3 regions of the Vannielia litorea genome follow, and region 1 is predicted to be linked to each of the others. Evidence: riboswitches for the same ligand, from Rfam matches in the RefSeq annotation. Region 1 holds a riboswitch; each other region holds the start of a gene.

Region 1 (4,835 bases):
CCGAACTTCTTGAACAGCGCCTTCACCTCGGCGCTTTCGGGCCGCCAGGTGCGGCTGACGTATTTGTCAAAAAAGCTGCCATCGGCATAGGCTGACGCTTCGAACCCCTTGAACCAGCTGCCCTTTTCTTGCGCCAACGCGCAGGAGGCGGAGAGCGCATGATAGAGCACGGCGGCAAAATAGACGGAGGTGAACTCCACCCCCTCGGGCGAGCCATAGTGAATGCGCTCGCGGGCGAGGAAGCCGTGCAGGTTCATCTGGCCGAGGCCAATGGCATGGCCCTCGTCATTGCCCTTGCGGATCGAGGGCACGGAGTCGATGGCCGACATCTCGCTCACCGCGTTCAGCGCCCGGATCGCGGTGCCGACCGAGGCACCAAGGTCGCCGCCGTCCATCGCGCGGGCGATGTTCATGCTGCCGAGGTTGCAGGAAATATCGGTGCCCATCTGCGCATAGCTCAGATCGTCATTGAACGCCGAGGGTTCGTTGACCTGAAGGATCTCGGAGCAGAGGTTCGACATGGCGATGCGGCCCGCGATCGGGTTGGCCTTGTTCACCGTGTCCTCGAACATGATGTAGGGATAGCCGCTCTCAAACTGGATCTCGGCCAGCGTTTGGAAGAAGGCGCGGGCGTTGATCTTCTTCTTCCGGATCTTCGGGTTGTCGACCATCTCGTCGTATTTCTCGGTGACAGAAATCTCCGAGAAGGCGCAGCCATAGACCTTTTCAACGTCATGGGGCGAGAAGAGGTACATGTCCTCGTTTTTCTTCGCCAGCTCGAAGGTCACATCGGGGATCACCACGCCAAGGCTCAGCGTCTTGATGCGGATCTTCTCGTCGGCGTTCTCGCGCTTGGTGTCGAGAAAGCGCAAAATATCGGGGTGGTGCGCGTTCAGATACACCGCCCCCGCCCCCTGCCGCGCGCCCAGCTGATTGGCATAGCTGAAGGAATCCTCCAGCAGCTTCATCACCGGGATCACGCCGGAAGACTGGTTCTCGATCCCTTTGATCGGCGCACCGTGCTCGCGGATGTTGGTCAGCATCAGGGCGACGCCGCCGCCACGCTTGCTCAGTTGAAGCGCCGAGTTGATGCCGCGCCCGATGCTCTCCATGTTGTCTTCTAGCCGCAGCAGGAAGCACGAAACGAACTCGCCCCGCGCCTTCTTGCCGGCGTTCAGGAAGGTGGGCGTCGCGGGCTGGAAGCGGCCGGAGAGGATCTCTTCCATCAGCTGCATGGCCAGCGCCTCCTCACCGCGCGCCAGCGCGAGCGCGTTCATCACCACCCGGTCCTCGTAACGCTCGAGGTAACGCTGCCCGTCCCGCGTTTTCAGCGTGTAGGAGGTGTAATACTTGAAGGCGCCGAGGAAGGTCGGAAAGCGGAACTTCTTTCCGTAGGCCGCATCCCAGATCGCCCGCTGGAAGTTCTTGGAGTACTGGTCCAGCACCTGCGGCTCGTAATAGCCCTCGTCCACGAGGTAGCCGAGCTTCTCGTCAAGCGAGTGGAAGAACACCGTGTTCTGGTTGACGTGCTGCAGGAAGTACTGCCGCGCGGCCATCTTGTCGGCCTCGAACTGGATCTTTCCCTCGGCGTCGTAGAGGTTCAGCATCGCGTTCAGCGCGTGGTAGTCGAGGCCCTGCGTCAGGCTGGCGTCAAGCATTGTGTTCCCCAGAATGTGTCGAGCCCGGCGCGGATGCGGGCGATGTCGGTTTCGGTGCCTGCCAGCTCGAAACGGTAGAGCAGCGGCACGTTGCACTTGGCGGCAATCACCCCGCCCGCGCGGGCGAAGGTGGCGCCGAAATTGCGGTTGCCCCCGGCGATCACGCCGCGCAGGAGCGCCCGGTTCTCAGCCCGGTTCAAGAAGGCGATGACCGGCTTGGCCACCGCGCCCCGGCCTTCGCCGTCGGCATAGGTCGGGGTGATGAGCACGAAGGGCGCGGTGACCTGTGGCACCGGTGCCGTCGCGCTCATCGGCAGGCGGGTGGCGGGGAGGTCCAGCTTCTCCACCAGACGGGCGGTGTTGCCCGACCCGCTGGAGAAGTAAACCAGATGCCCCCGCGCCGCGCTCATCGGCTCAGGAGAGCCGGCCGATCATGTCGGGGCGGAACCCGGCCCAGTGGTCGTCACCGGCAACGACGACGGGAGCCTGCCGGTAGCCGAGGCCCTGCACCATCTCCATCGCGGTTTCGTCCTCGGTGAGGTCGATCACGTCAAACGGCAGGCCGCGGGCCTCGAGGGCGCGGGTGGTTGCGGTGCACTGCACGCAGGCGGGTTTGGAATAGACGGTGATGGTCATGTTTTTGTCCCCTTGGGTCTTGCCTGATTTTTTCCGGCGGTGGGGACACGGAGACGGGGCTCTGCCTGATGCCCGCCTGCGCGCCCGGGCCCTCCGCCGCGGTCGTCGTTCATGCTCTGGCAGGTCTCCTGACTTTGCGGCTCGAGCGCCGGTGGTTCGCCTTCCCGGTGTTGATTCACCAGTGGATTTGAACCGCGACTCGCCGCTTACAGTTGCGGGGGCAGTGCCGGATTTACACCGGCTTCCCTCTTCGCCCCCGAGTCTTCCCGGGGGAACCAAAGCTCCACCATATTGGGCGGCAGGGCAGAGGGGTGTCAACATCTAGTGGTGTGCTCAGCGCGATTATTCTGTGGATGAATTTCGGGGCGTGTCTTTTTCACCGCGCGCTGCGTCGCAAACCGTGTATCCCGGCGGCCCCTCTGCGCGTATCACGGAGCTACAGGGTGCGGGCCGACAGGCTCGAGAATTGGGAAGCCGGTGCAACTCCGGCACTGCCCCCGCAACGGTAAAGCCGTGATGGGGCGTGGCAAGGCCACTGGGCGGGAGGAGCCCGGGAAGGTGCCGCGCTTCGGCCCCGCAAGGGCCACGGCCAAGTCCGGAAACCAGCCCTTGTGGAACACGTCGAACCGCGGGTGGCGGTCATGGCGCCTGACGGGTCGGCTCCTCCCCGCCGCGCCTGAAACGGCTCCTGTCTGCCCTCCGCCCCAACGGGCCCGCAGCGCGCGGCCGGAGACCTGAGAGATGAGCCAAGCGATCCACGAGCTGCTTGCCCGGCACCGGCCCGGCCATGCGCTGGAGCAGCCGTTCTATACCGACCCGGGCATCTTCCGCACGGATATGGAGACCATCTTCTACCGCGAGTGGCTCTTCGCGATCCCAGCCTGCGAGCTGGAGAAAACCGGCAGCTACGTGACCCAGCAGATCGGCGCTTACAACGTGGTGCTGGTGCGCGGCGCCGATGGCGAGATCCGGGCCTTCCACAACACCTGCCGTCACCGTGGCTCGGTGCTCTGCAAGCACGAGCGCGGGGTAGGGCCCAAGCTGGTCTGCCCCTACCACCAGTGGACCTACGAGCTCGATGGCCGCCTGCTCTGGGCGCGCGACATGGGGCCGGATTTCGACGCCAGCCAGCATGGGCTGAAGCCAGTCCACTGCCGCAACCTCGCCGGGCTGATCTACATCTGTCTTGCCGAGGAGGCGCCCGATTTCGAGGCCTTCGCCGCCAAGGTCGGCCCCTATCTGGCACCCCACGATCTGGGCAACGCCAAGGTCGCGCACCAGAGCTCGATCATCGAGAACGGCAACTGGAAGCTGGTCTGGGAGAACAACCGCGAATGCTACCACTGCGCGGGCAACCACCCCTCGCTCTGCCGGACCTTCCCCGAAGACCCGGTGATTGGTGGCGTGGCGGCCGATGGCAGCTGTCCGGCCCCCGTCGAGGCGCATTTCGCGCGGCTGGAGGGCATGGGCGCGCCATCGCGTTTCTTCCTTGACCCGCAGGGCACCTACCGTGTTGCGCGGATGCCGCTGCTCGAAGGGGCGGAGAGCTACACGATGGACGGCAAGATCGCCGTAACCAAGCGGCTCGGCCACATCCCGGCGCGGGATGCGGGTACGCTGCTGCTTTTCAGCTACCCCACCACCTGGAACCATTTTCTGAGCGACCACTCCATCACCTTCCGCGTGACCCCGATCTCGCCGATGGAGACCCGTGTCACCACAACATGGCTGGTCCACAAGGACGCGGTCGAAGGCGTGGATTACGACCTCAAGCGCCTTACCGAGGTCTGGACCCACACCAACGACGAAGACCGCGAAGTGGTCGAGAACAACCAGCGTGGCATCAACTCGCCGGTCTATGAGCCGGGGCCCTATTCGGCGGTGCAGGAAGACGGGGTGATCCAGTTCGTCGCGTGGTATTGCGCCACGCTGGCCCGCGCCCTGCCACCGCTGCGCGTGGCGGCGGAGTAGGGCGCATGAACGACCTGACCCCGATCACCGGCCAGAGCATCTGGAAAGACAGCGAGCCGCTCGAATGCGTGGCCGTCATCCCCGAGGTGCCCAACACCGCAAGCTTTGCCTTCCGCGCGCCTTCGGGGGCGATTTTCGACTATCTGCCGGGCCAGTTCATCACCCTTGAGCTGCCCACGCCGCAGGGCTTGGTGCACCGCACCTATACCATTTCCTCCTCGCCCTCCCGGCCCCGGTCGATCTCGGTCACGGTGAAAGCGCAGGAAGGCAGCATCGGCACCCGCTGGATGCTCGATCACCTGAAGCCCGGCATGCAGATCCGCGCTTTCGGCCCGGCGGGGCTGTTCAGCCACATGAACCACCCGGCGAAGAAGTATCTCTTCATCTCAGCGGGCAGCGGCATCACCCCGTCGATGGCGATGACCACCTTCATGTGGGATATCGGCACCGAGCCCGACATCGTCTTCATCAACTGCGCCAAGCGCCCCTCCGAGATCATCTTTCGCGAGCGGCTGGAGCACATGGCCAGCCGGGTGCCGGGCATCGTGCTGAAATGGGTGGTCGAAGAGG
Region 2 (4,835 bases), 630 kb from region 1:
GCCTGCCGGGTAAGCCCCTCGGGCGAAGAGGAGACGGCATGGCACGCGCCCCACAGACCAGCACCGACGATCGCCCCGGCTCGCGCCGCGTGGGCGCACTCCGGGCGCTGGGCCCGTTCTTTGCGCCCTACAAGCTTATGGTCGTGGCCGCGCTCTGCGCACTCGTGCTCACCGCGGGCGTCTCGCTGGTGCTGCCGATGGCGGCCCGCCGCGTGGTCGATAACTTCGGCACCTCCGACGTGGCCCTGCTCGACCGGTACTTCTTTGCCGCCATCGGCATCGCGCTGATCTTCGCGCTGGGCACGGCGCTGCGCTACTGGCTGGTCACGCGCCTCGGCGAGCGGGTGGTGGCCGACATCCGCAAAGCGGTGTTCGATCGGATGATCGGCATGTCGCCCGCCTATTACGAAAAGCTGATGACCGGCGAGGTGCTGAGCCGGATCACCACCGACACCACGCTGATCCTCTCGGTGATCGGCTCCTCGGCCAGCTGGTTCCTGCGGAACATCCTGCTCTTCGTCGGCGGGCTGATCCTGATGTTCTTCACCACGCCCAAGCTCTCGCTGATGGTGCTGGGTATCATTCCGGTGGTGATCGTTCCGATCCTCGTTCTGGGCCGCCGCCTCCGCACGCTCTCCCGCGAAAACCAGGATTGGATCGCCGCCTCCTCCGGCAATGCATCCGAGGCGTTGCTGGCGGTGCAGACAGTGCAGGCCTTCACCCATGAGGCGCCCTCCAAGGCGCAGTTTTCCGGTGTCACCGAAAAAAGCTTCGAGAGTGCGAAATCCCGCATCACGGTGCGCGCGGCGATGACGGCGATCATCATCTTCGTGGTCTTCTGCGGTATCCTCGGCGTGCTCTGGATCGGCGCGCGCGACGTGCGCGACGGGGTGATGAGCGCGGGCGAGCTAGTCCAGTTCGTCATCTACGCTGGCATCATGGCCGGGGCCGTGGCGGCGCTTTCCGAAATCTGGGGCGAGCTGCAACGCGCCGCAGGGGCGACCGAGCGGCTGATCGAGCTGCTGGTGGCCGAGGATACGGTGAGAGACCCCGCAGAGCCGCTGGCGCTGGACGGCCGGGCCAAGGGCGCCATCGGCTTTCAGGACGTGGTGTTCCACTATCCCACCCGCCCCGGCGAGGCCGCGCTCTCGGGCGTCAGCTTCGATGTTCAGCCGGGCGAGACCGTGGCCCTCGTCGGCCCTTCCGGTGCAGGCAAGTCCACGATCTTCCAGCTGCTCCTGCGCTTCTACGATCCCGCCTCGGGCGAGATCACGCTGGATGGCACCCGGCTCGATGCCACCACCCGTGAGGCCCTGCGCGCCCAACTTGCGCTGGTGCCGCAAGACCCGGTGATCTTTGCTGCCACCGTGACCGAGAACATCCGTTTCGGCCGCCCTGAAGCGACGCAGGCCGAGGTCGAGGACGCCGCCCGCGCCGCCGCCGCCCATGAGTTCATCACCGAGCTGCCCGAAGGCTACGAGACCTATGTGGGCGAGCGCGGGGCGATGCTGTCGGGCGGGCAAAAGCAGCGCATCGCCATTGCCCGTGCCATCCTGCGTGACGCCCCGGTGCTGCTGCTCGACGAGGCCACCTCGGCGCTTGATGCCGAGAGCGAGCAACTGGTGCAGCAGGCGGTCGAGGCGCTTTCTGCCGAGCGCACCACGCTCATCGTCGCCCACCGGCTGGCCACGGTGAAAAAGGCCGACCGCATCCTCGTGTTCGAAAAGGGCCAGATCGTCGCGACGGGCACGCATGACAGCCTCGTGGCACAGGGCGGCCTCTACGCCCGTTTGGCCCGACTCCAGTTCACCGAGGGGCTGGCGGCGGAGTAGGGCGCAACGCGTTGCGCCACCCTACAACCCCCGCGCGAATCCGCTAGACACAGCCCGCCACATCCCGCATCTTCCGCCCCGATGGTGTCCGGCCCCGAAAGGCCGGCTGAAAAGGGAACGCGGTGCGGGCGAAAAGCCCTAATCCGCGACTGCCCCCGCAACTGTGAGCGGCGAGCGACCCCCGAAATGACCACTGGGCCAACGGCCCGGGAAGGTCGGGGGAAGTGACGACCCGCAAGTCAGGAGACCTGCCATCACCAGCGCGTGGTCCACGCGTTGCAGTCACCTTGAGACCCGGGCGGGGTGCCCTGGGGTGGAGAGACGGGATGAAGCCAACAAGGCCTTTCACATCGCCAGCCGCCACCAGCCCCCGCCTTCTTGCGCGGAGGGCGCGATGCTTCTGGAACGGACGATCATTCAACTCGATATAGGCCCGCTGCCGCCAGACGAGGCGCGGCAGCTTGGCCAACTTGGCTTCATGCAATGGCTGGCGGGGCTGCCCGGCGCGGCGGACTACCCGAGCGCAGCGCGCGCGGCCCACGCCCGGGCAACGCCCTTCGCCGCAGGCTCGCCAGCGCTGGCGGAGTTCTGCGCGCTGCTGACGGCCTCGCTCTGCGGGCCGATTGCCCCGCTGTCGCTGGCGATGCCGGCACAGCGGCGGCGCGGCGGGGCGGCGGCCAAACGCAGCTTGCGAATGCCTCTCTGACATCTTGCGAACCCGGCCGCGCGGCACCCGCGCGGTCAGGCCGAGGACCATTGCAGCGGGCCGCCCAGGCGGACCCGCGAGGCTCGGCGTTCCCAACGATGGTCACGGACGGATCGACAGGAAAGGACTGATCCATGAGTGAGAACCAACTGACAAAACGGCTCGACGAAGGGCCGGTAATCTGCGCCGAAGGCTTCCTCTTCGAGCTGGAGCGGCGGGGCTATCTCAGCGCCGGCGAGTTCGTGCCCGAGGTGGCGCTCGAACATCCCGATGCCCTGCGCGCGTTGCACGTGGATTTCCAGCGCGCGGGCAGCGATATCGTCGAGGCCTTCACCTACAACGGCCACCGCGAAAAGATGCGCGTGATCGGCAAGGAGGATCTGCTTGAGCCGCTGAACAGGGCAGCGCTGCGGATCGCCCGCGAGGTGGCCAACGAGCGGCCCGGCAACCTGATGGCGGGCAACATCTCCAACACCAACATCTGGGCACCGGACGATCCGGCGCGGCAGGCCGAGGTGCGTGCGATGTTCGAGGAGATGGTCGGCTGGGCCGTCGAGGAGGGCGCCGACATGATCATCGGCGAGACCTTCTACTACGCCGGGGAGGCGCTCTGCGCGCTGGATGTCGCCAAGGCCTCCGGCCTGCCGGTGGTGCTGACGCTGGCCCCGATGGCGGGCGAAGAGATGCGCGACGGTCGTGGCATCGTCGAAACCTGTCAGGCGCTGGAGCAGGGCGGGGCCGATGTGGTCGGTCTCAACTGCTTCCGCGGGCCGGAAACGATGATGCCCTGGCTACGGGCCGTGCGGGCGGCGGTGTCGTGCCATGTGGGCGCGCTGCCGATTCCCTATCGGACCACCGAGGCGGAGCCGACCTTCTTCAACCTCAGTGATGACAGCGGCTGCACCTGCCCGGCGCCGCATGGGCGGGCCTTCCCGACCGCGCTCGATCCGATGTTCTGCAACCGCTACGAGGTCGGCGCCTTCGCGCGGCAGGCGCAGGAACTCGGGGTGAACTACCTCGGCGTCTGCTGCGGCGCGAACCCCATGCTGATCCGCGAGGTGGCCGAGGCCGTGGGTCGGGTGACAGAGGCCAGCCGCTTCTCGGAGCGGATGGAGAACCACTTCATGTACGGCAGCAACGCGCGGCTGCCGGAGCACATCAAGGCGCTGGGCGAAACCGCCTGAGCCCCGGCGCCCGGCGGGCAATCCCGCCGGGCGCCTTCACCCCATCGGGCCGGTGGTGCTGTTCAACGCGCCCGGTTCTCGGGCTTGCGCACGGCACTACGGCGCCCCTGCCGCTTCGCAACCCCACGTCACAGCCCCATGCCGCTTGATCCCCGCGCGGCTCTCGCTCACTATCTCCCAACACGTCGCGGAGCCGCCATGAGAGCGGCCCGTGGCCAAGGGGAGGAATGACCATGAGCTTTCAGAGCACTGCGGACCTGCGCGCGATCGAGAACCAGATGACCTGGGAAGAGCGCGGCATGCCGACCACGATCTATGACTTCATCTCGAAGACTAAGGCCAACCACGGCGCCCGTCCTGCCCTGAGCTACCAGATCTTCTCCGATCCCGGCGCCCATGCCGAGACCCTCACCTGGAACGAGCTGCACGCCAAAACGACCCAGGCGGCCAACCTCTTCCGCTCCCTCGGCGTTGGCCCGACCGATACGGTCGCCTACCTGCTGCCCAACGCCAACGAGACCGTCGTGACCCTCCTCGGCGGCGCGGTCGCGGGCATCGTGAACCCGATCAACCCGCTGCTCGAGCCCGACCATATCTCGGCCATCCTGCGCCAGACCGGCGCCAAGGTGCTGGTGACGATGAAGAGCTTCCCCAAGTCCGATGTGGCCCAGAAGGCCGCCGAGGCGGTGAAGCACGCGCCGAACGTCACCCATGTGCTCGAGATCGACCTGCTGCGCTACGTCACCGGCCTGAAGAAGTTCATCATCCCATTCATCCGCCCCAAGACCGAGACCGTCCACCACGCCAAGGTGCTCGACTTCAACGCCGAGCTGGCCAAGCATCCTTCGGATGCCCTCACCTTCGACGACCCCAAGGAAGACCGCGTGGCGGCCTACTTCCACACCGGCGGCACCACCGGCATGCCCAAGGTGGCACAGCACAAGGTCTCGGGGATGGTCTACAACGGCTGGATCGGCCATGAGCTGCTCTTCACCGAGCAGGACAACGTGATCTGCCCGCTCCCGCTCTTCCACGTATTCGCTTGTCACGTGATCTTCATGGCCGCCATCGCCAGCGGCATGCATGTGATCTTCCCCACGCCCGCCGGATACC
Region 3 (4,835 bases), on a different contig from region 1:
GGGACGGGCGGCGATGAGCAAGTCGGGCGAGGAGGTGGCGAGGGTTTCGAGCGGCACGACGCCACCGTAGGGCAGGCCCATCTCCTCGGCCAGCAGCGCAAAGCCCGCCGCCTTGACCATCTGGCCCGGCAGGGTGGCATCGCCGGCGGAATAGCCGTTGGCGGCATAGAGAGCGGCGAGGGGCGCGGGGCCGGTGGGCGCGGGAATGGCGGCGAGGCGGGCGTCGAAAGCGGCGACTTCAGCCTGCGCCTCGGCCTCGCGGCCCAGCAGGGTGCCCATGCGGAGGATATTGGCGCGGATGTCGGAGAGAGTTTCGGCGGGGGTGAATACCTCGACCGTCAGGCCGAGGCGCTGGAGCATGCGAAGGGTATCGGGCGCGGTGAAGCTGCCTGCCAGCACCAGATCGGGCGCGAGCAGGTAGACCTCTTCGGCGCGGGCGGAATTGCCCGGCAGGGCGCGGGCGGCCTCGGCCATTGCCTCCTCATCGCGCTGGAGCATGCGGGTGACCGACACGAGTTGGCCCGGCGCGGCGAGGGCGAGGGCCAACTGGTCGGTGCAGAGGTTGATCGACACCACCCGCTCGGGCGGTGCGGCGAGGGCCATGACGGCCCCCGCCAGCCAGAGCGCGAGCGCACTGGCGAGGTGCTTAGAACTTGGCACGGAGGCCGAGGTAGAAGGCGCGGTCGGACTGGCCGTAACCGTTGACGGTTTGGTATTCGACATCGCCGATGTTCTCGATCCGGAAGTAGGCTTCGGCACTGTCGCTCACGTCGTAGGTGACCATCGCATTGACGACCGTGTAGTCATCGCCCTCGATGGTGGCGAAGGTCTGCGCGTCGACGTCGAGCGTGTCGGCAACGTGCTGGAGTTCACCGATGACGTTCCAGCGCGGTGCGATCTCGGCCTCGAGACCGAGGACGAGGTTGTGACGCGGCACGCGCAATTCGCGCAGGTCGTTCTCATCCACACTTTCGGTGTAGGTGTAGTTTCCGAAGAGCGACACCTTGTCGGACAGAGCCTTGCGGCCCGACAGCTCGATCCCCTTGCTCACAGAGGTGCCGGGCACCTGCGTGTAGACGAAGAATGCATCGGAGCCGATCATGTCATCGACCTCTGTGTAGAACAGCGTGGCCTTGACGAAATCGTCGCCGCCAAGCCGCTTTTCGATGCCCAGCTCGGCGCTGCGCGAGGTTTCGGGCGTCAGGGTGTCGTTACCGTAGATCGGTGCGTAGAGCTCATAAAGCGAGGGGGCGCGGAAGCCGGTTGCCAGTGCGGCCCGCACGATCAGATCCTCCTGCGGGCGCCAGGCCAGTGCCAGACGACCGGTGGTGTGCCCACCAAAGCGGTTGTGGGCATCGTGGCGCAGGGCGGCCGACACATCGAGCTCGCTGGATGCGGCCCAGTTGACCTCGGCAAAGACGCCTGTGGTGTTCTGCTTGCCGGTGGCGGTGATGAAGGTGGCGGAGGTGAAGTCTTCTTCCGTGTAGTCGGCACCGAAGTTCAGCTGGACCGAGGGCGACAGCGTGGCTTGGCCGAGGTAGCGCAGCCCGTGGCGCTCGCCTTCGTAGCGGTTGCCCGACACGGCATAGTCGCGCTCAATGTCGTAATAGGTGGCCTCGAACTGATGGGTGATGGCCCCGGCGTCGTAGCGGGCGAAGGCGCGCAAGCCGTTCGAGGTGCCATCTGTCTCTTCGGCGGTATCACCGAAGGGAAAGCCGCCGTCGATGGCGACGGTGCTCTTTTCGGTAAAGCCGGACAGCCCGATGGAGAGGGCGTCGGTCAGGGCGTATTCGCCGTTGAACGAGAGCCGGACCGACGAGAAACCATCGGCTTCAGTGTTGCCGTCCTCTTCATCGGCAGACGAGAACCCGCCGAACTCGAGGCGTTCAAGCGTGACGGCGAAGTTGTGCCGCTCGCCGAGGCTTGTGACGGTAGCGGCGAGGCCGAAGCTGTCGTAGCTGCCGATTTCACCGGACAGATAGACGTGGGTGCCCTCTTCGGTGGCGCGGCGGCTTTGGAGCGAGATCACCCCGGCCACGGCGGAGGAGCCGTATTGGGCCGATTGCGAGCCCTTCAGCACCTCGATGCGGCCGAGGCCGGAGACGCCCATCAGGCCGAAGTCGTAGGAGGGGGAGGGAGAGGACGGATCGAGCACATCGATGCCGTCGATCTGCACCTTCACGTATTTCTGGTGCAGGCCGCGCATCCGGATGTCTGCGAGGCTGCCCGGCCCGCCCGATGCGGCCAGCGAAAGGCCCGGCTGGCGGGAGAGGTAGGTGGCAAGGTCATCATCGCCTGCCGCTTCCAACTCCTCCCGCGTGCTCACCTCGACGGTGGCGCCGGTGCGGTCGGTTTCGGTGCCGTCGGAGAGGTCGGCGGTGACGGTGATGGTTTCGAGGTCGTAGCTCTCCTGCGCGGAGAGCGCGGAGGTGGAGAGCGCGAGGGCTGCGGTGGTGGCGAGGAGGCGGTTCATCTCCAAAGTCCTTCTGCGTCGGGCCGGAGCCCGCTGTGGCGTGGTGTCTTTGGAATGCGAGGCGTTCCGCGGACGGTGCTTTCGTCACCGCTACGGACTGACCGCTCACGCCGTGCGCCCCGCACGGGTTCAGGGTGATCGCCTCGGCAGGTCTCCTGACTTGCGGGTCATCGCGAGTTGGCCGGCCTTCCCGGGGGATGCTCCCCCAGTGGCGCACAGGCCTCGCTCTCCGCTTACAGTTGCGGGGGCAGTCGTGGCCTTGGGGCTTCTGCCCCGCACCACGTTCCCTTTTGCTCCGGGCTTGCGCCCGAACCGAAGCAGAGGCGGGTTAGCGCGGCTCGGGGGAGTCGCGCAAGGGATTTGTTAACGGTTTTGGGTGGCTGGGGCCGTGCTGCGCCACCGTGCGGGGCGGCGCGGCACGGCTTGAGCGCGGGTTACTCCGCCGCGGCCTCGGCCCGCTCTGCCGCGCCCGGCTGGTTCAGCGCTTCGACCTTTTCGCCGCTGCCGGCATTGGTTGCCGCGCGCAGGACGAGGAAGCCCACCACCGCCGAGACGGCAGAGCCCAGCAGCACGCCGAGGCGCACCTCGTTCATCAGGGCGGCATCCGAGAAGGATAGCGAGCCGATAAAGAGCGACATGGTGAAGCCGATCCCGGCGAGGCAGGCGAGGCCGTAGATGTGCATCCAGTTGACCCCGAAGGGCAGCTTGGCGAGCCCGGTCTTGACCATCAGCCATGTGGTGCCGAAGACGCCCACCTGCTTGCCGACGATCAGGCCGAGCGCAACGCCGAGCGGCACAGGGTCGAGCAGCGACGAGAGCGACATGCCCTGCAGCACCACGCCAGCATTTGCGAAGGCGAAGAGCGGCACGATGACGTAGAGGACGTAGGGCGCGAGGCCGTGCTCGATGGAGTGCAGGGGCGACTTGTTCCACTTGTCCTTCAGCGGGATGCAGAAGGCGGTGATCACCCCGGCGAGTGTGGCGTGCACGCCGGACTTGAGCACGAAGACCCACATCACCACGCCGAGCAACAGGATCGGGGCCACGCGGTGCGCCCCGCGCAGGTTGCGCCAGATCATCAGCGCCAGCGGGATGCAGGCGAGGAAGAGGTAATCAACCTGAAGGTTGGCGGTGTAGAACAGGGCGATGATGAGGATGGCGCCCATGTCATCGAGGATCGCCAGCGTCAGCAGGAAGATCTTGAGGGAGGAGGGCACGCGGGAGCCAAGCAGGGCCAGAACGCCCAGCGCAAAGGCGATGTCGGTGGCCGCCGGAATGGCCCAGCCGCCGATGGTGGCCGGGTTGCCCCAGTTGAAGAACACGTAGACTGCCGCAGGCACCACCATGCCGCCGACCGCTGCCATGCCGGGCAGCACCACGTCGGCGGGGTTCTTCAGCTTGCCTTCCATCAGCTCGCGCTTCAGCTCGAGACCGATGAGGAAGAAGAAAATGGCCATGAGGCCATCGTTGATCCACAGGAGCGCCGGTTTCTCGATGCCCTCGCCGTTCACCGTGACGCCGATGTAGGCGCCCAGAAATTCCTGGTATTCAGGGTTGAGCGAGGAGTTGGCCACCATGAGAGCGGCCACGGCGGAGAGCATCAGCACCACACCGCCGGCGGCATCGGAGCTGAAAAATTCATCGAGTGTTCTGCGGAGCATTCCCTGTCCCTGTTGCGCGTTTAGCTTCCCTACGTAACGAGATGGCAACCCTGCCGGATCAGATCAACCGTGTGAGGCGCGGTGTCGCAGTTTTTTTCTCATGTTTTCTGGAAGATCGCGCAGGCCAGCTCGGCGCGGATGGCGAAACCGAGGCTCTCGTAGAGTTTGATTGCCGCCGGATTGGCCGCGAAGGCGTGGAGGAAGGGCGTGTTGCCGGTCACCGCAATGGCATGTGCGACATGGGCCGAGAGCAGGCGGGCGAGGCCCTGCCCGCGCGCCGAGGGGTCGGTGCAGACGCCGGAGATTTCGGTGAAGCCGGGTGCGGCCATGCGGGTGCCGGCCATGGCAATGAGGCGGCCCTCGTGGCGGATGCCCCAGAACGGCCCCAGCTCCAGCGCGCGCAGGGTGAAGGGGCCGGGCTTGGTGGCCCCGGCGAGGGCCAGCATATCAGCAGCATCGGCCTGGCCGAGCGGGATGATGCGCGGGTCGTCCGGCGCGGGCGGCAGGGTTTGGCTGGTGAGCTGGACGGCATCGGCGCGCAGGGCTTCGGTGAAACCGGGGAGGGCGGCGACCGGGGCGGTTTGCAGGAAGACGGCCAGCTCGCCGGGGGCGGCGAGGGTGGTGAGGTCTTCGGGGTGGGCCGGGTCGATGGCGGCGAAGGGGATGAGGCCGGGATCGTAGCGCAGGGCGGTGCCGTGGCG

Evidence for each region. A riboswitch is a leader RNA that binds a small molecule or an ion and turns the genes downstream of it on or off. The one in region 1 is predicted to bind cobalamin.
Region 2: it holds a riboswitch for cobalamin, as region 1 does, so the genes downstream of both, KUV38_RS12265 (hypothetical protein) here and KUV38_RS09310 (aromatic ring-hydroxylating oxygenase subunit alpha) in region 1, are expected to answer to the same signal.
Region 3: it holds a riboswitch for cobalamin, as region 1 does, so the genes downstream of both, KUV38_RS18750 (TonB-dependent receptor plug domain-containing protein) here and KUV38_RS09310 (aromatic ring-hydroxylating oxygenase subunit alpha) in region 1, are expected to answer to the same signal.

The regions. Positions count from the first base shown of each region.
Region 1 covers NZ_JAHVJR010000001.1:1,879,818-1,884,652, reverse strand. The annotation lists gene nrdE (class 1b ribonucleoside-diphosphate reductase subunit alpha) at 1-1,658, opposite strand, end outside; gene nrdI (class Ib ribonucleoside-diphosphate reductase assembly flavoprotein NrdI) at 1,640-2,068, opposite strand; gene nrdH (glutaredoxin-like protein NrdH) at 2,073-2,294, opposite strand; cobalamin riboswitch at 2,395-2,589, opposite strand; cobalamin riboswitch at 2,719-2,920, shown strand; gene KUV38_RS09310 (aromatic ring-hydroxylating oxygenase subunit alpha) at 3,036-4,265, shown strand; gene KUV38_RS09305 (hybrid-cluster NAD(P)-dependent oxidoreductase) at 4,271-4,835, shown strand, end outside.
Region 2 covers NZ_JAHVJR010000001.1:2,513,637-2,518,471, reverse strand. The annotation lists gene KUV38_RS12270 (ABC transporter transmembrane domain-containing protein) at 39-1,832, shown strand; cobalamin riboswitch at 1,898-2,103, shown strand; gene KUV38_RS12265 (hypothetical protein) at 2,227-2,538, shown strand; gene KUV38_RS12260 (homocysteine S-methyltransferase family protein) at 2,673-3,722, shown strand; gene KUV38_RS12255 (acyl-CoA synthetase) at 3,956-4,835, shown strand, end outside.
Region 3 covers NZ_JAHVJR010000003.1:62,984-67,818, reverse strand. The annotation lists gene KUV38_RS18755 (ABC transporter substrate-binding protein) at 1-603, opposite strand, end outside; gene KUV38_RS18750 (TonB-dependent receptor plug domain-containing protein) at 647-2,473, opposite strand; cobalamin riboswitch at 2,601-2,805, opposite strand; gene nhaA (Na+/H+ antiporter NhaA) at 2,908-4,134, opposite strand; gene KUV38_RS18740 (GNAT family N-acetyltransferase) at 4,233-4,835, opposite strand, start outside.